2 linked regions of the Variovorax paradoxus genome follow. Each later gene encodes a partner of the first gene's protein in a complex. Links are inferred from orthologs where the notes say so. Each region holds a gene or a part of one and is shown on either strand. Other genes may lie near its edges.

The links.
Region 2: the proteins of sbcB (region 1) and ssb are in contact, whole or in part, in a crystal structure (PDB 3C94), measured with the Escherichia coli proteins. The link is inferred for Variovorax paradoxus from one-to-one orthologs.

Annotation. Positions count from the first base shown.
Region 1 is NZ_JAUSXL010000002.1:4,586,522-4,597,340, forward strand. The notes cover bases 7,820-10,819. They hold sbcB (exodeoxyribonuclease I), read left to right. Parts: upstream 7,820-8,599; coding sequence 8,600-10,039; downstream 10,040-10,819. Other genes in these bases: cls (cardiolipin synthase), read left to right, coding at 7,820-8,599; QFZ47_RS25285 (amidohydrolase family protein), read right to left, coding at 10,044-10,819. In the rest of the region: xseA (exodeoxyribonuclease VII large subunit), read left to right, coding at 1-591; QFZ47_RS25240 (superoxide dismutase), read left to right, coding at 642-1,223; QFZ47_RS25245 (DUF192 domain-containing protein), read right to left, coding at 1,289-1,747; QFZ47_RS25250 (hypothetical protein), read right to left, coding at 1,833-2,027; QFZ47_RS25255 (cell envelope biogenesis protein TolA), read right to left, coding at 2,180-2,503; icd (NADP-dependent isocitrate dehydrogenase), read left to right, coding at 2,723-3,982; ATP-dependent Clp protease adapter ClpS, read left to right, coding at 4,296-4,655; ATP-dependent Clp protease ATP-binding subunit ClpA, read left to right, coding at 4,723-7,044; more of cls, read left to right, coding at 7,154-7,819. UniProt on the Escherichia coli protein: Degrades single-stranded DNA (ssDNA) in a highly processive manner.
Region 2 is NZ_JAUSXL010000002.1:2,317,586-2,328,205, forward strand. The notes cover bases 1-2,801. They hold ssb (single-stranded DNA-binding protein), read left to right. Parts: upstream 1-1,013; coding sequence 1,014-1,589; downstream 1,590-2,801. Other genes in these bases: uvrA (excinuclease ABC subunit UvrA), read right to left, coding at 1-854; QFZ47_RS14650 (sensor histidine kinase), read left to right, coding at 1,822-2,801. Outside these bases: more of QFZ47_RS14650, read left to right, coding at 2,802-3,708; QFZ47_RS14655 (GFA family protein), read right to left, coding at 3,721-4,149; QFZ47_RS14660 (YebC/PmpR family DNA-binding transcriptional regulator), read right to left, coding at 4,190-4,903; QFZ47_RS14665 (hypothetical protein), read left to right, coding at 4,902-5,189; QFZ47_RS14670 (helicase SNF2), read left to right, coding at 5,252-5,632; QFZ47_RS14675 (DUF6891 domain-containing protein), read left to right, coding at 5,993-6,592; QFZ47_RS14680 (LLM class flavin-dependent oxidoreductase), read left to right, coding at 6,674-7,660; tRNA 2-thiouridine(34) synthase MnmA, read left to right, coding at 7,710-8,813; QFZ47_RS14690 (NUDIX hydrolase), read right to left, coding at 8,845-9,324; QFZ47_RS14695 (DUF4019 domain-containing protein), read right to left, coding at 9,338-9,772; QFZ47_RS14700 (response regulator transcription factor), read right to left, coding at 9,861-10,574. UniProt on the Escherichia coli protein: Plays an important role in DNA replication, recombination and repair. Binds to ssDNA and to an array of partner proteins to recruit them to their sites of action during DNA metabolism. Acts as a sliding platform that migrates on DNA via reptation.

The sequences.
Region 1 (10,819 bases):
GGCGTCGGCCACGAAACCGACTTCACCATCGCCGACTTCTGCGCCGACCTGCGCGCGCCCACGCCCACGGCCGCGGCGGAACTCGTCAGCGCGCCCCAGGCGATGTGGCTCGGTGCGCTCGATCTCCTGGGCGACCGGCTCGACGGCGCGCTGGGTGCGCGTCTCGATGTGCTGGGCCAACGCCTCGACCAGGCGGCAGGGCGCCTGGGGCGGCCTTCGACACTGGTGGCGCGCCAGCAGCTGCGGCTCGCCCACCATTCGCAGCGGCTGCGCTATGCGGTGCTGTCCAGGGCCGAGCGCCTCGCCCAGGTGCCGCGCGCGATCTCGGCCGATTTTCCGCTCAGGCTCGAGCGCGCGATGGCGCAGCGGCGCGAGCGGCTGGAACGCGTCGCGCTGCGCCTGCGGTTGCTCGATCCTGCGCTGGTGCTGCAGCGCGGGTATGCCTGGCTCACCGATCCCGACGGGCGCGCGATCGTCAGCGCAAAGAAGCTGAGTCCTGGCGACGCCGTGGTCGCGCGGCTCGCCGACGGCTCGGTCGACCTGACCGTGACCCCCGGCAAAACGGGAACGCGTCCGACGCCGGGTGCGTAATTCCTTTCTAGAATCCTTGATTCCCCACAACCAACCCACGAGAAAAAACCATGGAACATGTGCTCCCACCCCTGCCCTACGCCCTCGACGCGCTGGCACCCGAGTACTCGAAGGAAACCCTCGAGTACCACTACGGCAAGCACCACAACGCCTACGTGGTGAACCTCAACAACCTGCAAAAGGGCACCGAGTTCGAATCGATGCCTCTTGAAGACATCGTCAAGAAGTCCAGCGGCGGCATCTACAACAACGCCGCCCAGATCTGGAATCACACCTTCTTCTGGAGCTGCATGAAGCCCCAGGGCGGCGGCGCTCCCACGGGCGCGCTGGCCAAGGCCATCGATGCCAAGTGGGGCAGCTACGACGCCTTCAAGGAAGCGTTCGTGAAGTCGGCCGTGGGCAACTTCGGCTCGGGCTGGACCTGGCTGGTGAAGAAGGCCGACGGCTCGCTGGACATCGTGAACATGGGGGCCGCGGGCACGCCGCTGACCACCGGCGACACCCCGGTGCTGACGGTGGACGTCTGGGAGCACGCCTACTACATCGACTACCGCAACCTGCGCCCGAAGTTCGTTGAGACCTTCCTGGCCAAGCTGGCGAACTGGGACTTCGCGGCAAAGAACTTCGGCTGAACCGGCTTCCCATTGAAAAAGCCGACCCTCGCAGGTCGGCTTTTTCATGGGCAGAGGCAGGGCGCTCAGCGTTTCGACGCAGCAAACAGCTCGCCGCCGAGCTTGGCGCCCTTCTTGATGTTCTTCTTGGCGAACCAGCCGAGGTTCATTTCAAGCACGAAGCGCACGGGCTCCTCGGAACAGTGCGAATTTTCGGTCATGGGTTGCATGTCGACCAGATTGACGATGCGGCCATCGTCCGCCACGAACGCGGCGGTCAGCGGCAGCAGCGTGTTGCGCATCCAGAAGCACTGGGTGGCCGGTTGTTCGAAAACAAAGATCATCCCCTCGGCCTGCGGCATCTCCTTGCGGAACATCAAGCCGATCTCCCGCTGCCGGGGCGTCTGCGCGACTTGCGCATCGATCCTGTATAGGCCGACGGACAGCTTGGTGCGTTGCAGGTCGGTCTGGGGTTGCTGCTGGGCCTGCGCTGATCCCATCAAGGATATGGCAAGCAGGAGCAGGGCGGCAAAACGCTGGAACATCGGGGCTTCTTTCAGGGCGGGGTCCAAGGACGCGAGGCCAATAAAAATGCCCGCTGATGCGGGCATTGCCGGTGAGCGCGGGAGCTTACACCTTCTTGGCTGCAGCCGTGTGCGCCTTGGCCACGTGGCGAACCTTGTGCTTCTTGACGGCGTGCTTCGTCGGTTGCTTCGCCTTGACAACGGCGGGTGCGGCCGGCGCGGGCGTCGGTGCGGGCGGGGTTTGAGCAAATGCACCGGCAGCGAAGAGACCGGCGACGAGGGCTGCGAGCAGCTTGTTCATGAGACATCCTTTGAAATCGTTGATATGGACCACCTCCCTGTGGAAGGTGAACCTTCAACGCGAGAGCCGCCGGCCCCGGTTGACAGAAATTCCATGGCCGCAAACGAAAAAAAAGCGCTCCGTGGAGCGCTTCCTTGTACGGCAGGGCCGACTTACTGGGGCGTACCGCCTTGGGTCGACTTGCGCTTCACGCTGCCGTCCTTGTTGCGGCGGCGCTGGTCGCGCGTGCTGGCGCGCTTCTCGCCGGCTGCTGCAGCCTTGTCGGCGCCAACCGCACCGCCTTCGGGCGTCTTGGCGATGTCGCCGGCGGGAGCAGCCACTTGACCAGCGGGCTTGGCTTCCTTCTTGGCTTCGGCGCGGGCTTGCGACTTGCTGTTGGTGGCGTTCCCCTGCTCGGGCGTGGTGCCGGTGGGGTTCTGGGCGTAGGCGCCAGCGGCGAACAGGCCAGCGATCATGACTGCGAGAATTTTGCTCATTGATGATTCCTCTATCGAGAATTGGTTGGAAACGCCTCCCGGCGAGCAGAAGGTCAGCCACTAACGAGGCCGTTGCCTCGCAGGTTGACAAACGCCAGCTGATGGGTTGCGTCTAAAATGTACAGCGATTTGTTCGCGGGCTGTACAGCGATTCCCCATCGCTGTCTGAATTCGCAGACAGTCGTCCGAATTACGTCACTCCCGGAGTCATTCCCCCTCATGTCCAGCTACCAGCACATCAAAGTCCCGGCCGAAGGCCAGAAGATCACGGTCAACGCCGACAACTCGCTCAATGTGCCTGATCAGCCGATCATTCCCTTCATCGAAGGCGACGGCACGGGTCTGGACATCACCCCGGTGATGCTCAAGGTGGTGGATGCTGCGGTGGCCAAGGCCTACGGCGGCAAGAAGAAGATCCACTGGATGGAAGTCTATGCCGGCGAAAAGTCGACCAAGGTCTACGGCCCCGATGTCTGGCTGCCCGAAGAAACGCTGCACGCCGTGCGCGACTACGTGGTGTCCATCAAGGGCCCGCTCACCACGCCCGTGGGCGGCGGCATCCGTTCGCTGAACGTCGCGCTGCGCCAGGAACTCGACCTCTACGTCTGCCTGCGGCCGATCCAGTATTTCGAGGGCGTGCCCAGCCCGGTGCGCGAGCCGCACAAGACCAACATGGTCATCTTCCGCGAAAATTCGGAAGACATCTACGCCGGCATCGAGTTCGAAGCCGAAAGCGACAAGGCCAAGAAGCTCATCAAGTTCCTGCAGGACGAACTGGGCGTCAAGAAGATCCGCTTCCCCAACACTTCGGGCATCGGCGTCAAGCCGGTGTCGAAGGAAGGCACCGAGCGCCTCGTGCGCAAGGCGCTGCAATACGCAGTGGATAACGACAAGCCCAGCGTCACCATCGTGCACAAGGGCAACATCATGAAGTTCACCGAAGGTGGCTTCCGCGACTGGGCCTATGCATTGGCAGCCAGGGAGTTCGGCGCCGAGCTGATCGACGGCGGCCCCTGGATGAAGTTCAAGAATCCCAGGACGGGCAAGGAAATCACCGTCAAGGACAGCATCGCCGACGCCTTCCTGCAGCAGATTCTCCTGCGCCCCGCCGAATACAGCGTGATTGCCACGCTCAACCTCAATGGCGACTACGTGTCCGACGCGCTGGCGGCCCAGGTGGGCGGCATCGGCATTGCCCCGGGCGCGAACCTGAGCGACACCGTCGCCATGTTCGAAGCCACCCACGGCACGGCTCCCAAGTACGCCGGCAAGGACTACGTGAACCCCGGTTCCGAGATCCTCTCGGCCGAAATGATGCTGCGCCACATGGGCTGGACCGAAGCGGCCGACCTGATCATCAGCTCGATGAAAAAGTCGATCGCCAGCAAGAAGGTCACCTATGACTTCGCCCGCCTGATGGACGGCGCCACGCAGGTGAGCTGCTCGGGCTTCGGCCAGGTCATGATCGACCACATGTAATTGCGTTCCGGCGCTTTCGGCGCCGCAGAGCCAAGGCCCTCGAGATCTTCCCGGTCTCGAGGGCTTTTCTTCATCCGGCCCGGCAGACTGGACTGGTTGAGAAATCTGGTTGAGAAATGGAACACCTTGCTCCAGATACCCATTTTTTTCCAGACGGGTGCCGCGTAATATTTACGCTGGGGCGCCGCGAACGGCAGATTTTTTGCATCGTCTGTGGTGTCGCACACGACGCAAGCCCCTTGATTTGTCGAATACGCGCCACCAAGTCTTCTTGCGCCGGCACGGTGCTTGCACGCTCTATAGAATCTTTTTTATGGCAACGAGAATCCCCAAGACTCCCAGCACTCCGCCGGCCCAGAAACCGGCCGGGGACGACGGAGATTCGGTCGTCCTGGAGCGGCGGCCGCAGAAAACCGCGCCGCCCCAGATGTACCAGGTCGTCATGCTGAACGACGACTACACGCCGATGGAGTTCGTGATCGTCGTGCTGCAGGAATATTTCAACAAGGATCGCGAAACCGCAACCCAGATCATGCTCAAGATCCATCTCGATGGCCGCGGCGTTTGTGGGGTTTATTCCCGCGATCTTGCGGCCACCAAGGTCAATCAGGTGATGGAGGCCGCGCACCAGGCCGGGCATCCGTTGCAGTGCGTCAGCGAACCCATTGCGTGAACCAGTTGAATTGCGCAAGCTCCAACCCATCTGAGAAGTTATTTACAGCAAGGCAAAAGGAAATCACATGATTGCCCAGGAACTGGAAGTCAGCTTGCACATGGCCTTCGTCGAGGCCAGGCAGCAGCGCCACGAGTTCATCACCGTGGAGCATCTGCTGCTCGCTTTGCTGGACAACCCGAGCGCCGCAGAGGTTCTGCGCGCCTGCTCGGCCAACGTCGACGACCTGCGGGCGTCGCTCACCAACTTCATCAAGGACAACACGCCCCAGGTGGCGGGGACCGACGATGTAGACACCCAGCCCACGCTGGGTTTCCAGCGCGTGATCCAGCGCGCCATCATGCATGTGCAGTCCACCGGCAACGGCAAGAAGGAAGTCACCGGCGCCAACGTGCTGGTCGCAATCTTCGGCGAGAAGGACTCCCACGCGGTGTACTACCTCCACCAGCAGGGCGTGACCCGCCTGGACGTGGTGAACTTCATTGCCCACGGCATCAAGAAGAGCGATCCGCCCGAAGCCGTCAAGGGCAGCAGCGAATCGCCTTCGGGCGAGGGCGAAGAGGGCGGCGGCGAAAAGAACGAGAAGGCTTCGCCTCTCGAGCAGTTCACGCAAAACCTCAACCAGCTCGCCAAGGACGGCAAGATCGATCCGCTGATCGGCCGCGAATACGAGGTGGAGCGCGTCATCCAGATCCTGTGCCGCCGGCGCAAGAACAACCCGCTGCTGGTGGGTGAGGCCGGCGTGGGCAAGACCGCCATCGCCGAAGGCCTCGCATGGCGCATCACGCAATCCGACGTGCCTGAAATCCTGGCCGAGGCGCAGGTGTACTCGCTCGACATGGGCGCACTGCTGGCCGGCACCAAGTACCGCGGCGATTTCGAGCAGCGCCTGAAGGGCGTGCTCAAGTCGCTCAAGGACAAGCCGAACGCCATCCTGTTCATCGACGAGATCCATACCCTGATCGGTGCGGGCGCGGCTTCGGGCGGCACGCTCGATGCGTCGAACCTGCTCAAGCCGGCGCTCTCGAGTGGCCAGCTCAAGTGCATCGGCGCCACCACCTTCACCGAGTACCGCGGCATCTTCGAGAAGGACGCGGCGCTGTCGCGCCGTTTCCAGAAGGTCGACGTGGTCGAGCCGACGGTGCAGGAAACCGTCGACATCCTGAAGGGCCTGAAGTCGCGCTTCGAAGAGCACCATGGCGTCAAGTACGCGGTGGCGGCCCTGCAGGCGGCGGCGGAACTGAGCGCCAAGTACATCAACGACCGCCATCTGCCCGACAAGGCCATCGACGTGATCGACGAGGCCGGTGCCGCGCAGCGCATCTTGCCGGCGAACAAGCGCAAGAAGACCATCAGCAAGACCGAGGTCGAGGACATCGTCGCGAAGATCGCGCGCATTCCCCCGGCCAACGTCAGCAACGACGACCGCGGCAAGCTGCAGACCATCGAACGCGACCTCAAGAGCGTGGTGTTCGGCCAGGACAAGGCACTCGAGGTGCTGGCGTCCGCGGTCAAGATGGCGCGCTCGGGCCTCGGCCGCGAGGACAAGCCGATCGGCTCGTTCCTGTTCAGCGGCCCCACCGGCGTCGGCAAGACCGAAGCGGCCAAGCAGCTGGCCTACATCATGGGCATCGAGCTCATCCGCTTCGACATGTCCGAATACATGGAGCGCCATGCGGTGAGTCGCCTCATTGGCGCGCCTCCGGGCTATGTCGGTTTCGACCAGGGCGGCCTGCTGACCGAAGCCATCACGAAGAAGCCGCACGCGGTGCTGCTGCTCGACGAAATCGAGAAGGCGCATCCGGACATCTTCAACGTGCTGCTGCAGGTCATGGACCACGGCACCCTGACGGACAACAACGGACGCAAGGCCGACTTCCGCAACGTGATCATCGTGATGACCACCAATGCGGGCGCCGAGACCATGAACAAGGCGACCATCGGCTTCACCAACCCGCGCCAGGCGGGCGACGAGATGGCCGACATCAAGCGCCTGTTCACGCCGGAGTTCCGCAACCGCCTGGATGCGACCGTGAGCTTCAAGGCGCTCGACGAGCAGATCATCCTGCGCGTGGTCGACAAGTTCCTGCTGCAGCTCGAAACGCAGCTGGCCGAGAAGAAGGTCGACGTCACGTTCAGCGACGGGCTGCGCAAGCACCTGGCGAAGAAGGGCTTCGATCCGCTGATGGGCGCTCGCCCGATGCAGCGCCTGATCCAGGACACGATCCGCCGTGCATTGGCCGACGAGCTGCTGTTCGGACGCCTGATCGATGGCGGCCGCCTGTCGGTCGACATCGACGACAAGGGCGAAGTGGAGCTGGACATCCAGCCGCTGCCGAAGAAGGAAGGCAAGTCCAAGCCTGAAGCCGAAGAGGCTGCTGCAGGATAAAGCGGACCGGCAAAGCCGGTTCCGCGGTATTTCTGGCAGTACGAAAAAGGCCGGTAGCATTCGCTGCCGGCTTTTTTTTGGCTGGAATCTATCCGAACGCAGTTTTACTTTGATTCTCCCCGAGCTCAGTCAGGAATGGAAAACCGGCCTCTCTTTGGCCTGGAGCGGCTATATCGCCGTGCTGTCGGTCTGGATCGTGATGCAGAAGCGCGCGCCGGTGTCCACCATGAGCTGGATCCTGTCGCTTGCGCTGCTGCCGTTCGCGGGCTTCGTCATCTATTACTTCCTGGGGCCGCAGCGCCTGCGCAAGCAGCGCGTCAAGCGCCTGCGCAGCCGCGCGAGCGCGCACACGCAGGCCGACCTGGCGCGCGTGCGCGACGCGGCCCAGAACGCGCCGCCGGCGCTGCAGCAGATGGCGCGGCTGGGCACCGCGGCCTGCGGGCTGCCAGTGTCCAGCGCGACCGGCGTGGCGCTGCTTTCGGGCGGCGCGCGCACCTTCGACGCCATCTTCGACGCGGTGCGCGCGGCGCGCGACCACATCCATCTCGAGTACTACATCTTCGAGCCCGACCAGATCGGCACCGCGCTGCGCGACCTGCTGGTGGAACGCGCACTGCAGGGCGTGTCCGTGCGCCTGCTGCTGGACGCGCTGGGCTCCAAGCGCATCGGCCGCAAGTTCATGGCGCCGCTGCATGCCGCGGGCGTGCAGGTTGCACTTTTCCATGACACGCGCATCGGCCGCCGCCTGCGCCCGGTGACCAACTACCGCACCCACCGCAAGATCGTGGTGTGCGACGGCCGCGTGGGCTTCACCGGTGGTGTCAACATCACCGACGAGGAAGACAAGCGCACCCGCCCCGACGCCTACCACGACGTGCATTTGCGCATCGAGGGCAGCGCGGTGCGCTGGCTTCAGACCACCTTTCTCGAAGACTGGACCTACGCCACGGGTGAAGACCTGCGCAACATCGACCACCTGATGGGCGCCATGCTGCCGCAGGTGGAAGCCGGCGACATTCCCGTGCAGATCGTGACCAGCGGTCCGGACAACATGCTCGAACCCATCCACCGCATGCACGTGGAGGCGATTCATTCGGCGAGCGAGCGCGCCTGGCTCACCACGCCGTACTTCGTGCCCGGCGAGCCCGCCATGATGGCGCTCACCAGCGCGGCGCTGCGCGGCGTGGACGTGCGCCTTCTGGTGCCGCGCCGCAGCGATTCGGCCATTGTGAGTGCCGCCGCGCGCTCCTACTTCGACGAGCTGATTGCGTCCGGCGTCAAGGTCTGGGAGTACAAGGCGCGCATGCTGCACTCCAAGACCTTGGTGGTCGACGACCATTGCGCGATGATCGGTACCGCGAATTTCGACAACCGCAGCTTCAGGCTCAATTTCGAGGTGAGCGCGGTGGTCTACGGCCCCGAGCTGGCACGCCCCCTGGCCGCGCAGTTCGAGACCGACCTCCACAGTTCCGGCGCGGTGCGCGCCCACCGGCCGCAAAGTTTCTGGCGCCGCCTCGGCGACGCGCTTGCACGATTGTTTTCTCCCTTGCTCTGAATGAACCACACCTTTCTCTGGCACGACTACGAAACCTTCGGCGCCGTGCCGCGCCGCGACCGGCCATCGCAGTTCGCCGCCATCCGCACCGACGCCGAGCTCAACGAGATCGGCGAGCCGCTGATGATCTATTGCAAGCCGGCGCCCGACTACCTGCCGAGTCCCGAGGCCTGCCTGATCACGGGCATCACGCCGCAAATCTGTCTGGAGCGCGGCATCCCCGAGCACGCCTTTGCCGCGCAGATCGAGAAGGCCTTCTCGCAGCCCGGCACCATCGGCGTGGGGTACAACACCATCCGCTTCGACGACGAGGTCACGCGCTTCCTGTTCTGGCGCAACCTCATCGATCCGTACGCACGCGAGTGGCAGAACGATTGCGGACGCTGGGACCTGCTCGACGTGGTGCGCCTCACCTATGCGCTGCGGCCCGATGGCATCGAGTGGCCGAAGAAGGAAGACGGCAAGCCCAGCTTCAGGCTCGAAGACCTGGCGCGCGCCAACGGCCTGCTGCACGAGTCGGCGCACGATGCGCTGTCCGACGTGCGCGCCACCATCGCACTGGCGCGGCTCATTCGAGACCGCCAGCCCAAGCTGTTCGAATTCGCCTTCGGCCTGCACAAGAAGGACCGCGTCGCCAGCGAGCTCGGCTTGCCGGCCATGCGTGAAACAGCCCGGCCTTTCCTGCACGTTTCGGGCATGTTCCCGGTCGAGCGCGGTTGCCTCGGCGTGATGTGGCCGCTTGCAAGCCATCCGACCAACAAGAACGAACTGATCGCCTGGGACCTGGCCCATGACCCCAGCGAGCTGCGCGACCTCGACGTCGAGACCTTGCGGCTGCGCCTGTTCACGCGCAGCGCCGATCTGCCCGAAGGCGTGCTCCGCCTGCCGGTCAAGGGCATCCACCTCAACAAGTCGCCGATGGTGGTCGGCAACCTGCGCACGCTGGCGCCCGCCATGGCCGAACGCTGGAATGTCGACCTCGATGCGGCGCTGCGCCACGCGGCCATCGCGCGCGACCTGCCCGACATGAGCGCCATCTGGTCGCAGGTGTATGCGCGACCCAAGGAGGCGGCGCCCGATGTCGATGAAGACCTCTACGGCGGTTTCGTCGGCAACGCCGACCGGCGCCGCCTGAACCAGCTGCGCGCGCTGTCGCCCGCGGAGCTCGCCAAGGACCGCACCGGTTTCGACGACGGGCGCCTCGAGGAAATCCTTTTTCGCTACCGCGCGCGCAACTGGCCCGAGCTGCTCAGCCCGGAAGAGACCGAACGCTGGGAGGCGCTGCGCGCCGCGCGGCTCTTCAAGGGCGAGGGCGGGGTGCGCACCATCGAGATGCTGTTCAGCGAAGTCGATGCGCTGTCCGAAACCGCGGACGAGCGGGGCGAAGAAATCCTGGGCGCGCTCTACGAGTACGCCGAGGCCATCGCGCCCGAAGCCTGAGACATCAGGATTTGCGGCTCATCCAGCTGGTGGCCTGCGCGCGGCCCGGCAGATGCAGCGTGGCCGTTGCGGCCGGCGTTTCCGCCAGCAGGCGTCCCTTGCGAAACACCTTGAGCCGCGCCGCGCGCAGCCGGATCGCCTCGATCGGGTCGCGCGCCTGCAGCAGCACGAAGCTCGCGTCGCAGCCCGCCTCGAGGCCGTAGCCTTCCAGGTGCATCACGCGCGCCGCGTTCGTGGTCACCGCATCGAAGCATTGGCGGATGCCGGCCTGGCTCGTCATCTGCGCCACGTGCAGCCCCATGTGCGCCACTTCGAGCATGTCGCCCGAGCCCATGCCGTACCACGGGTCCATCACGCAATCGTGGCCGAAGGCGACGTTCACGCCGGCGGCCATCAGTTCGGGCACGCGCGTCATGCCGCGGCGCTTGGGGTAGGTGTCGTGGCGGCCCTGCAGCGTGATGTTGATGAGCGGGTTGGAAACGACGCTGACGCCGCTCTGCGCGATCAGCGGCAGCAGCTTGCTCGCGTAGTAGTTGTCCATCGAATGCATCGAGGTGCAGTGCGAGCCCGTCACGCGCCCCTGCATGCCAAGGCGCCAGGTCTCGGCCGACAGGGTTTCGATGTGGCGCGAGAGCGGGTCGTCCGACTCGTCGCAATGCATGTCGACCAGCTTGCCGCGCTCGGCCGCGAGTTCCATCAGCAGCTTCACGCTGGCCGCGCCATCGGCCATGGTGCGCTCGAAGTGCGGAATGCCGCCCACCACGTCCACGCCCTTGTCGA
Region 2 (10,620 bases), 2.3 Mb from region 1 along the record:
CCTTCCGGCCTTGTGCCCAGCTCCAGCGCGATCGCCCGGCCTTCGGCCAGCCGCAGCGCGGCCTCGAAGCTCTCGGCCAGGCGCTGCTGCATGTCGGGGCGCGCGCGCAGTCGGTCGATCACCACGTCGATGTCGTGCTTCTCGGTCTTCTTGAGCTTGGGCAGGTCGTTGTATTCGTAGGTTTGCCCGTCGACGCGGAAGCGCACGTAGCCGGCCGCCTGCATTTCGGCGAAGAGTTCCAGGAATTCGCCTTTTTTCTCGCGCGCCACCGGCGCCAGGATCATCAGCCGCGGCTCGTCGGCGATCGCGAGCGTGGCGTCGACCATCTGCGACACCGTCTGCGCCTGCAGCGGCAGATGGTGATCGGGGCAGTAGGGCGTGCCGGCGCGCGCGTACAAGAGGCGCAGGTAGTCGTGGATCTCGGTCACCGTGCCCACGGTGGAGCGCGGGTTGTGGCTGGTGGCCTTCTGCTCGATGCTGATCGCGGGCGACAGGCCCTCGATCACGTCCACGTCGGGCTTGTCCATGAGCTGCAGGAACTGCCGCGCATAGGCCGACAGGCTTTCCACGTAGCGCCGCTGCCCTTCGGCATACAGCGTGTCGAAGGCGAGGCTCGACTTGCCCGAGCCCGACAGGCCGGTGATCACCACCAGCTTGTTGCGCGGAATGTCGAGATCGACGTTCTTCAGGTTGTGGGTGCGCGCACCGCGGATGCTGATGCGCTGCTGCGCAAGCACCGCGCCGAGGTAGGTGTCGCGTTCGCGTTTCGCGTCGCGTGCGCTTTCCTCGTCGGCGGCGAAGTCTTCAGTGGCTTTGGAATTCAAGGGGGCGATCGTCCGAGGGCAACCGGACATGATAGTCCGAGCGGCATGTCATGGCGAGCGGGCGGGTTGCAGCGGTTTGACGGAGGCGGTGCTTCGGAGGTGCCCGGCGGCGGCGCCCGGGCGGCCGGCATCGGGCACAATCTAGGGTTCTCTTCCTCCTCCTTCATCTACTTATCAGGGGCAGTGCACATGGCATCGGTCAATAAAGTCATAGTCGTCGGCAATCTGGGGCGCGACCCCGAAATGCGTACCTTCCCGAGCGGCGACCAGGTTGCGAACGTTACCGTGGCCACCACCGATCGCTGGAAAGACAAGCAAAGCGGCGAAATGCGCGAAGCCACCGAGTGGCACCGCATCGTCTTCAACGGCCGCCTGGCCGAAATTGCGGGCCAATACCTGCGCAAGGGCTCGCAGGTCTACGTCGAAGGCAGCCTGCGCACGCGCAAGTGGACCGACAAGGACGGCATCGAGAAATACACCACCGAAATCCGCGCCGACCAGATGCAGATGCTGGGCAGCCGCCAGGGCCAGGGCGGCCCGTCGGGCGGTCCCGAGGACGACGGCGGCTATTCGCAGGGCGCGCAGGGCGCGCAGGGCGGCGGTGGCGGCGGCTACTCGCAAGGCGCTGGTGGTGGCGGTGGCGGTGGGTACGCTCCCCGCGCACCGGCCGCGGCAGCACCGCGTGCTCCAGCCGCGGCACCGCGCCAGGCTCCGGCCAAGTCGTCGTCGGGCTTCGACGACATGGACGACGACATTCCGTTCTGAGTTGAATCGCACCGTGGCTGAAGCTGTTCCATCGCTGCTTCAGCCGCGCGGCTTGCCGGGAACGCAGCTGCTTCCGGCTGTTTTTTCCTGAGCCAGACCGGGCAGGCTGCACGCAGATGAGCCTCGCATGAGCCTCGAATTTGCGCGCCGGCTGCTGCACGCGCGGCTGCGCGAACACTTCTCCAGATACCGTCTTGCCTCGTTCTGGGCGAACGGGGTGCTCGTGGTCTCCATGGCGCTGCTGGTTGCCATGGTCGCGTTTTTCAGCACGACCGGCGCGGGACAGGAAACCGCGGCCCTGCACCTGACGCATGCCGATTGGCAGGTGCAAGACGCACCCGGCTTCCGCGCATTGCCTCTTGCCGTGGACGGCAAGGCCCTGCCGGCCGCCTGGCAGCCGGTCGAGCTGCCCCTGGCCCTGCCCATCGCCTTGCTGCGCCAGGCCGATGGCAGCGCATCGACGGGCGCAACCCGCATCACCTGGCTGCGGCTTTCCCCGCGCGGCCTGCCCGCCACTTCGGCGCCGCTCGCGCTGTATGGCGCGCGCATCAAGACGGACGGCGCCATTGCGGTGTATGCCAATGGGCGGCTGGTCCACCGCGCGCAGGTGCAGGGCCCGCTGTGGAACAGCACCCGCACGCCGCTGTGGGTGTTGCTGGGCAAAATGCCCGACGACGCGCCATTGAACGAGATCCTCGTGCGGATGGAACACACGCGAAGCGCGCAGGTGGCGGTTTCATCGATGTGGCTGGGCCCTGTCGAAGCGCTGGAAGGCCGCCATCGCATGCGGCAGTGGCTCCAGCAGGAGCTGCCGGCCATGCTCAGCGCGGCCTTCATGGCCGTGGGCGTGTTCGCGCTGTTCGTGTGGTTCAGGCGCAGCCACGAGACCGGCTACCTGCTCTTCTTCAACCTGGCGACCGCCTCCTTCCTGCGCAGCCTGCATTTCTCCGTGGGCGTTCCGATCGCCAACGACTGGTTCGCCTGGCTCACGGTCAACTCCCTGTTCTGGCTGGTGGCGGTGGTGCACTTCGCGCTGCGCCAGCTGCACGGCCGTCCGCTCAAGTGGCTGACCGGCGCGGTGGTGGTGTGGACGGTGCTGATCGGCGTGCTGACGCTGCCGGGCCCGGCGATCCTGAGGAACACGCCGCAGGTCACGCCGCTGATCTACCTCGGCGCGGCACTCATGGGGGTCGCCGTTGCGCTGGTGGGCGGCGTCAGCGCCTGGCGCCGCTCCAGCGAGGGGCGGCTGGTGGCCGTGGGCATCGGCGTGTGCGTGCTGCTGGGCGTGTCCGACTGGCTGCTGCAGAACAACTTCGTGAGCCCCGAGGGCTGGTACCTGGGCGCCTACACCAACGCGGTCACGTTCAGCGTCTTCGGGGTGCTGATGTACCGGCGCTACGTCAATGCCATTGCCGAGGTGGAGCGGGTCAACGCCAGCCTGGCCCAACGCCTTGCGGCGCGCGAAGCCGAACTCGAGCTCAGCCACCGGCGGCTGCGCGAGGTCGAGAAGAAGCAAACCATCAGCGACGAGCGCCAGCGCCTGATGCAGGACATGCACGACGGCCTGGGCTCTTCGCTGATCAGCGCCATCCGCTCCGTGGAGGGCGGCAGCATGAGCGAGGACAAGGTTTCGCAGATGCTCAAGAGCTGCCTGGACGACCTCAAGCTCACCATCGACTCGATGGAGCCGCTCGAGGACGACCTGCTGCTGCTGCTCGCCACGTTGCGCTACCGGCTCGGTCCGCGGCTCGAGAGCTCGGGCGTGGCACTGCGATGGCAGGTGCAGGAGCTGCCGGCGCTGGACTGGCTGGACCCGACCAGCGCGCTGCACATCCTGCGCATCGTGCAGGAGAGCATCGCCAACATCCTGCGCCATACGCGCGCCACCGAGATCCGGGTGGGCACTGAAGCGCGAGCGTCCGGCGTGCGGGTGAGCATCGAGGACAACGGCCAGGGCTTCGACATCGAGAAGGCCTTGGCCGGCGCCGGCGGGCGCGGCATGCAGAACCAGCAGCGCCGGGCGCAGGCCGTCGGCGGCGAGGTCTCGTGGCGCTCGGGGCCCGGGGGCACGCTGTTCACGCTCTGGCTGCCGCTCGAGCGCGGCGGGCGGGCGGCGTAGCAAGGCCGGGATTCAGCCGGCGTCGGCGTGGCCCGCGTATTGGGGCAGGTTATCGGTGATCGTGAACCAGGGGGCCTTCGAGCCCACGAAGATGTGCGCGCGCGGGCGAATGGATGGATCGTCGGCCAGCGTGCCCAGGGTCACATGCACGAACAGGCCGTCGCGCACCACCGAGTAGAGGAGCGAACCGCACCGGCGGCAGTGCATGTCGCCGGCGTTTTCCTCGCCGAAGACCAGGAGTTCGTCCTTGCCTTCTGCAATGGCCAGCTTGTGCCGCTCGATGCCGGCGAAAGGCTTGAAGGCCGAGCCGGTCGCGCGCCTGCAATCGGCGCAGTGGCAGTTCAGCGCATAGGCAAACTCGTCGGCCACGGTGTAGCGGACCGCCCCGCAGAGGCACTGGCCGGCGAGCGTACGGGTGGCGGCCTTCTCCAGACTGGGCATGGAACCCTCCATCAAAAACAGAGCAGCCGCTGCGGGCGGCTCAGCCCGCCAGGCCCACGTACACGTTCTGCACGTCGTCGTTCGCATCGATGGCGGCCAGGAATACTTCGACTTCCTCGAGGTGTTCCGCGCTGAGGCTGGCCGGATCGACCGGGTTCTTCGGCTTGTAGCCCAGCTTGGCCGACAGCACCGTGAAGCCCTGGGCCGGCAGCGCGCGGCTCACCAGGTCGAGGTCGGTGGGGTCGGTCAGGAACACCGTGGCGCCGCCTTCGCCGGCCGGCTCGAAGTCTTGCGCGCCAGCTTCGATGGCGGCCACTTCGGCATCGGCATCGGCACGCGAAGGTTCGGCTTCGATCATGCCCACATGGTCGAAATCCCACGACACCGAGCCCGAGGTGCCGAGCTGGCCCTTGCGGAATAGCACGCGCATTTCAGGCGCGGTGCGGTTCACGTTGTCGGTCAGGCATTCGACCATCACGGGCACCTGGTGCGGCGCAAAGCCTTCGTAGATCACATGCTCGAAGTGCATCGCCTCGCCGGTGAGCCCCGCGCCCTTCTTGATGGCGCGGTCCAGCGTGTCCTTGGGCATCGAGACCTTGCGGGCCTGCTCCACCACCAGCCGCAGGCGCGCATTCGAGGCCGGATCGGCGCCGCTGCGCGCGGCGATCATGATTTCCTTGGCCAGTTTCCCGAACAGGCGGCCCTTGGCATTGGCGGCCAGGTCCTTGTGCTTTGCTTTCCACTGTGCGCCCATGGCGGATGTTCCTTTTGTGCTGTGTGCGGCCGAAGCGCTGCGCGACCGGCTGGGGGCGACCACTTTAGCCGCAGCGCACGCGGACAGCCGTTTTTTCCAAGTCGCGAAGGCCATCGAACGCCCCTGCTTTCGAGGCGATTGTTTCCTTTCCGTGAACGCCGTGGTTCCTTTTGATAAGGGTTTTTACTTAGAAGACGGCGCACAATTCATCTCACAGACCGGCCCCCAAGCCGATCTGGGTGAACAGGGCCCCGAGCGAGGTGGCCGCCCCCCGACGGGACGGTGACCCACCCAAGACCGGTTCGAAATCATCCAAAGTCAAAACTGAACTGAATTGAAGGAAATCAAATGACCGCCTCGAAGATCCTCTCCGCCGTTGCTGTTGCCCTCATGGCCGTTGCCGGTGCCGCCCACGCCGAAACCTATGAAGGCGTGCATCAGCTGACCTCGGCCGCCAGCCGCGCCGATGTCGCCAGCCAGGCCGTGGTTGCCGCGCACAGCGCCAACCCGTATGCCACCGGCGCCAATGCGGGCCCGGCCCAGGTGTTCGTTTCGTCCGCCAGCCGCGATACGGTTCGTGCAGAAGCCGCTGTCGCGGCCCGCAGCGCCGATCCGTACGCCGAAGGTGCTTCGTCGGGCGTCGCCCCGATCGTTGCCGGCACGGTGGACCGCGCCACGGTGCGTGCCGCAGCCCGCGCTGCTGCCCGCGGCGACGCACTGCCGCTGTAATCGGTCCCGGGCGCTCGGCGAGCGCCAACCGCCAAAGCCGGCCATGCGAAAGCATGGGCCGGCTTTTTGCCATTGGCCGCACGCGCGGCGGCGGTCGGCCGGGCTCGGCGTGGTTGATTTGCCACGCGCGCAAATGCTTTCGCCTTACAAATCGGTGGCCGCCTTCGCGGGCGGACACCGGGCTTTGGCTGCGGCCCGGTACGATGGTGTCCGCCGCGGCAGGGCTGGCCGACCGCGGGTTCGATGGCCTTCCCGTCCGCAAAATACCCGTAACGTGAGCTGCACCCTGGTTCTGAAAGACGCTGCCGGCCGGTTCGAAGCCGATGCCTTCGCGCGCCCGGCAGGTTGAACCGCGCACCCATGGCCCTCACGCTCGACCCCGAAGACACGCGCGCACGCATCCACGGCCTGGCGTGGTGCGGCTTCCATCCCGACGGCGATATCGGATGGATGATCACCGACGAGTACCTCGACCCCGACGAGCTCACGCCCGAAGACCGCGCCTGGGTCAAGGCCGAGGCGGCGCGCGCCTGCGCCGCCAAGCGTGCCGCCGAGGCTTCGTGGCCCGCGCAGACCGAATACGACCGGCTCGAAGCAGTCTTCGCCCAGCTGCGCAGCGAGAAGATCATTGCGCTGCACCGCGCCGGCAACTCGCTGGCCGACGGCCACGACGATGTGCGCGAGCAGTGGCGCGCCGCGGGCCGGCTCGCCTCGGGCATCCGCGGCTGCTGCTTCTATCACGCGCAGGACCTCGACACCGCCGTGCGCACCGGCCGCCTCTACCTGGCGTTCAGCGGCGGCATGATTCCCGAGATCGAGCAGCGCGAGGCCAACACCATTGCGGTCGGCCGGCGCATCGTCGAGCTGCTGCGCGCGGCCGGCTTCGGCGCCCAGTGGAGCGGCAACATCAACGAGCGCATCGAGGCCGACCTGGGCCAGTGGCGCAAGCGAAGCCCGTAGCCGCCTCGCGTCAGCAGCCCTAGCAGAGCGCGCAATGGCTTGCACGAGCAGGGATCGCCGGATCGCGCCATCATCCGGCCCATGATTCCGTTCTCGATCCTCGACCTCTCCCCCATCACCGAAGGCAGCGACGCCGCGCAGTCGTTCCGCAACTCGCTGTCGCTCGCGCAGCACGGGGAGAGGCTGGGCTACCAGCGCTACTGGCTGGCCGAGCACCACGGCATGCCGGGCATCGCGAGCGCGGCCACCGCGGTGCTGCTCGCCTACGTGGGCGCCGGCACGTCGACGATCCGCATCGGCGCGGGCGGCGTGATGCTGCCCAACCATTCGCCGCTGGTGATCGCCGAGCAGTTCGGCACGTTGGAGTCGCTCTATCCGGGGCGCATCGACCTGGGCCTCGGCCGCGCGCCCGGCTCCGACCAGCGCACCGCGCGCGCGCTGCGCCGCAACCTCGAATCCGATGCCGACCAGTTTCCGCAGGACGTGGTCGAGCTCATGGACTTCATGTCCAAGGCACCGCAGCAGCCCGTGCGCGCGGTGCCGGGCGCGGGGCTCGAGGTGCCGGTGTGGATTCTCGGCTCGAGCACCTTCGGCGCCCAGCTGGCCGCGCACCTGGGCTTGCCCTACGCCTTTGCCTCGCACTTCGCGCCGCAGCAGCTGATGCAGGCGATCCAGATCTACCGCGAGACCTTCAAGCCGTCGGCGCAGCTGCAGAAGCCCCATGTGATGCTGGGCTTCAACGTGTTCGTGGCCGACACCGACGAAGAGGCCGAATTCCGCGCCACGTCATGGCAGCAGGCCTTCGTGAACCTGCGCAGCGGCCGGCCGGGGCGCCTGCCGCCGCCGGTCGAGGGCTATCGGCAGAAGGTCGGCCCGGCCGAGAACGCGCTGCTCGACTCGGTGCTGTCGTGCTCGGCCGTGGGCTCGCCCGCCCGCGTGCGCGAAGGCGTGCAGGCCTTCATCGAGCGCACGGGCGCCGACGAGCTGATGATCACCTCGCAGGTGTTCGACCACGCGGCGCGGCTGCGCTCCTACGAACTGCTGGCCGGCTTGCGCAGCCAGGGCTGATTCCCCCACGCCGGCCGCCCGGGCGCGGGGCTGGGACAATGGCGGGCTTATGGCAAAGCAACGGATCGTGGTGGGACTGAGCGGCGGGGTCGATTCCGCGGTCACGGCGCACCTGCTCAAGCAGCAGGGGCACGAGGTGGTCGGCATCTTCATGAAGAACTGGGAAGACGACGACGACAGCGAATACTGTTCGTCGAACATCGACTTCATCGACGCCGCCAGCGTGGCCGACGTGCTGGGCATCGAGATCGAGCACGTCAACTTCGCGGCCGACTACAAGGACCGCGTGTTCGCCGAGTTCCTGCGCGAATACAAGGCCGGCCGCACGCCCAACCCCGACGTGCTGTGCAACGCCGAGATCAAGTTCAAGGCCTTCCTCGACCATGCGATGCGCCTGGGCGCCGGGAAGATCGCCACCGGCCACTACGCACGCGTGCGGCTGAACGAGGCCACGGGCCGGCACGAACTGCTCAAGGGGCTCGACCCTTCCAAGGACCAGAGCTATTTCCTGCACCGGCTGAATCAGGCGCAGTTGTCGAAGACGCTGTTTCCCGTGGGCGAACTGCACAAGACCGAGGTGCGCCGCATCGCGGAAGAGATCGGCCTGCCCAACGCGAAGAAGAAGGATTCCACCGGCATCTGCTTCATCGGCGAGCGGCCGTTCCGCGAGTTCCTCAACCGCTACATCTCGAAGGAACCGGGCCCCATCAAGGACGACCGCGGCCGCAAGCTCGGCGAGCACCAGGGCCTGAGCTTCTACACGCTGGGCCAGCGGCAGGGGCTGGGCATCGGCGGCGTCAAGGAGAAGGGCGCGCAGCGCGGCTCGGGCGACCATTCGCCGTGGTTCGTGGCACGCAAGGACATCGAGAAGAACACGCTCTGGGTGGTGCAGGGCCACGACCATCCCTGGCTGCTGTCCCCGGCGCTGGCGGCCGGCGATGCGAGCTGGGTTTCGGGCGAGGCGCCCGCGCCCGGCCGCTATGGATCGAAGGCGCGCTACCGCCAAGGCGACGCCGCCTGCGAACTGGAAGAAAGCGGCGACGCGGCGAGCTTCAGCCTGCGCTTCGGCGAGCCGCAATGGGCCGTCACGCCGGGGCAATCGGCCGTGCTCTACGACGGCGAGCGCTGCCTTGGCGGCGGGGTCATCGTCTGAGCGCCTGAGGCCGGCCCACCAGAGCCAGCCGTCAGCGCAGCGATTCGTGCACGTGGATCAGCTCGAGCGGATACCGCTTGCCGGCCAGGTGGTCTTCGACGCACTGCAGCAGCAGCGGGCTGCGGTGCCGCGGCACGCTGGCGCGGATTTCGTCGGCGCTCATCCAGACCGTGCGCACGATGCCTTCGTCGAGGGCTCGGCCTGCTTCCTTCGCGCCGAGTGTGCCGGCAAAGGCAAAGCGCAGGTAGATCACGTCTTCCTTGCTGCCCGTGCGATGGCTCGAGCGCGCCATGTAGATGCCGATCAGCGCGGTGGGCGTGAAGGCGTGGGCGGTTTCCTCGAGGGCTTCGCGGGCGCAGCCTTCGACGGGCGATTCGCCGGGGTCGAGGTGTCCCGCCGGGGTGTTGAGCCGCAGCCCCTGGGCCGTGTGCTCCTCGACCAGCAGGAAGCGGCCGTCCTGCTCGATCACCGCGGCCACGGTGACATTGGGTTTCCAGCGCGGGTTGGTCATTGTCTCGGGCACTTTAGCGCAGCACGTAGCCGCTGAAGCGCCAGATGCGGTCGCGATCGAGATGAAAGCTCACGAGTTCGCGCAGGGTGCCATCCGGCTTGTTGCTGAAACGGGTCTCGTACTCGATGCTGACATACTGGCCGGCCGTTTCGGAATCAGGGTCGGCCACGGCCTGGCGGTTGAGCGCCACCCAGGTCCGCTGCAAGGGCGCGCCCAGCGGCGAACGGCTCCTGGAAACCTTGGCGGCAAAGTCGGTGCGCGCGATGCGCTTGCGGGTTGCGGACGTGGCACCGTCCCAGAGTTCCTCGGTCTTGCCCTGGTCGATCATCTGGACGGCCCGCATGCCGCCCTGCACCATGTCGCTGGCTTCCACATCCTGCGCGGCGGCCGTGCCGAAGACGCCCCGGCACAGTACGGCGGCCAGCAGCAGCCTCGTGAGAACTTTCATCGACTTCGCTCCTTGTGAGGCCCCCAGGAGACCCAAAGCCGTTTGGAGCCCGTATCGCGGCGGAGATTCCCCGCGGATTGAAAGCTCCTCAGCGCGTGAGGCTTTCCGGCAGTGTGTTCGGCTCGACCGTCTCCAGCCGGTAGCCCAGGCCGTAGATGGCCAGCAGCAGGAAGCCGCTCGCGGGTCCCAGGCCGAGCTTGGTCCGCAGGCGGGAGACGTGGGTGTCCAGCGACCGCGACAGGGCCGCCGCGCCAGCGCCCCACACCGCCTCATGCAGATGCTCGCGCGACAGCAGCCGGCCGAGGTTCTGGAACAGGAACAGCGCGAGCGCGTATTCGCGGTTCTTCAACTCGACCTGTGCGCCATTCACCTTGAGGACCCGCGCGCGCGGGTAGAAGTGATAGGGGCCGAAAACCAGTTCCGCCTCGTGCTGCGCGGGATAGGACCGGCGCAGCAGCGCGCCGACGCGGGCTTCGAGTTCGGTGGCGCGAACCGGCGCGACCATGAAGTCGTCGGCACCCGCATTGAGCCCTTCGACCACGTCGGTCTCGTCGCGCGTCGTGGTCACGAAAAGAATGGGCGCACGGCTTCGGAGCTCGTTGCGGGCGGTCTTCACGAGCTCGATGCCGCGGATGTCCGGCGGGTGCCAGTCGAGGATCAGAAGATCGAAGGTTTGCCGGCGCAGCGCCTGGAGCAAGGCGTGCCCTTCTGTGTACGAGTGACATTCGTGGCCGAGCCCCGACATCGCTTGGGTGATCAGCTGAAGCTGATCGGCTTCGTGATCGAGTATCGCAATACGCATTCCATCCCCTTCTTCCTGCCGAATTTGCCTCTGCGGGCTTTTGAGT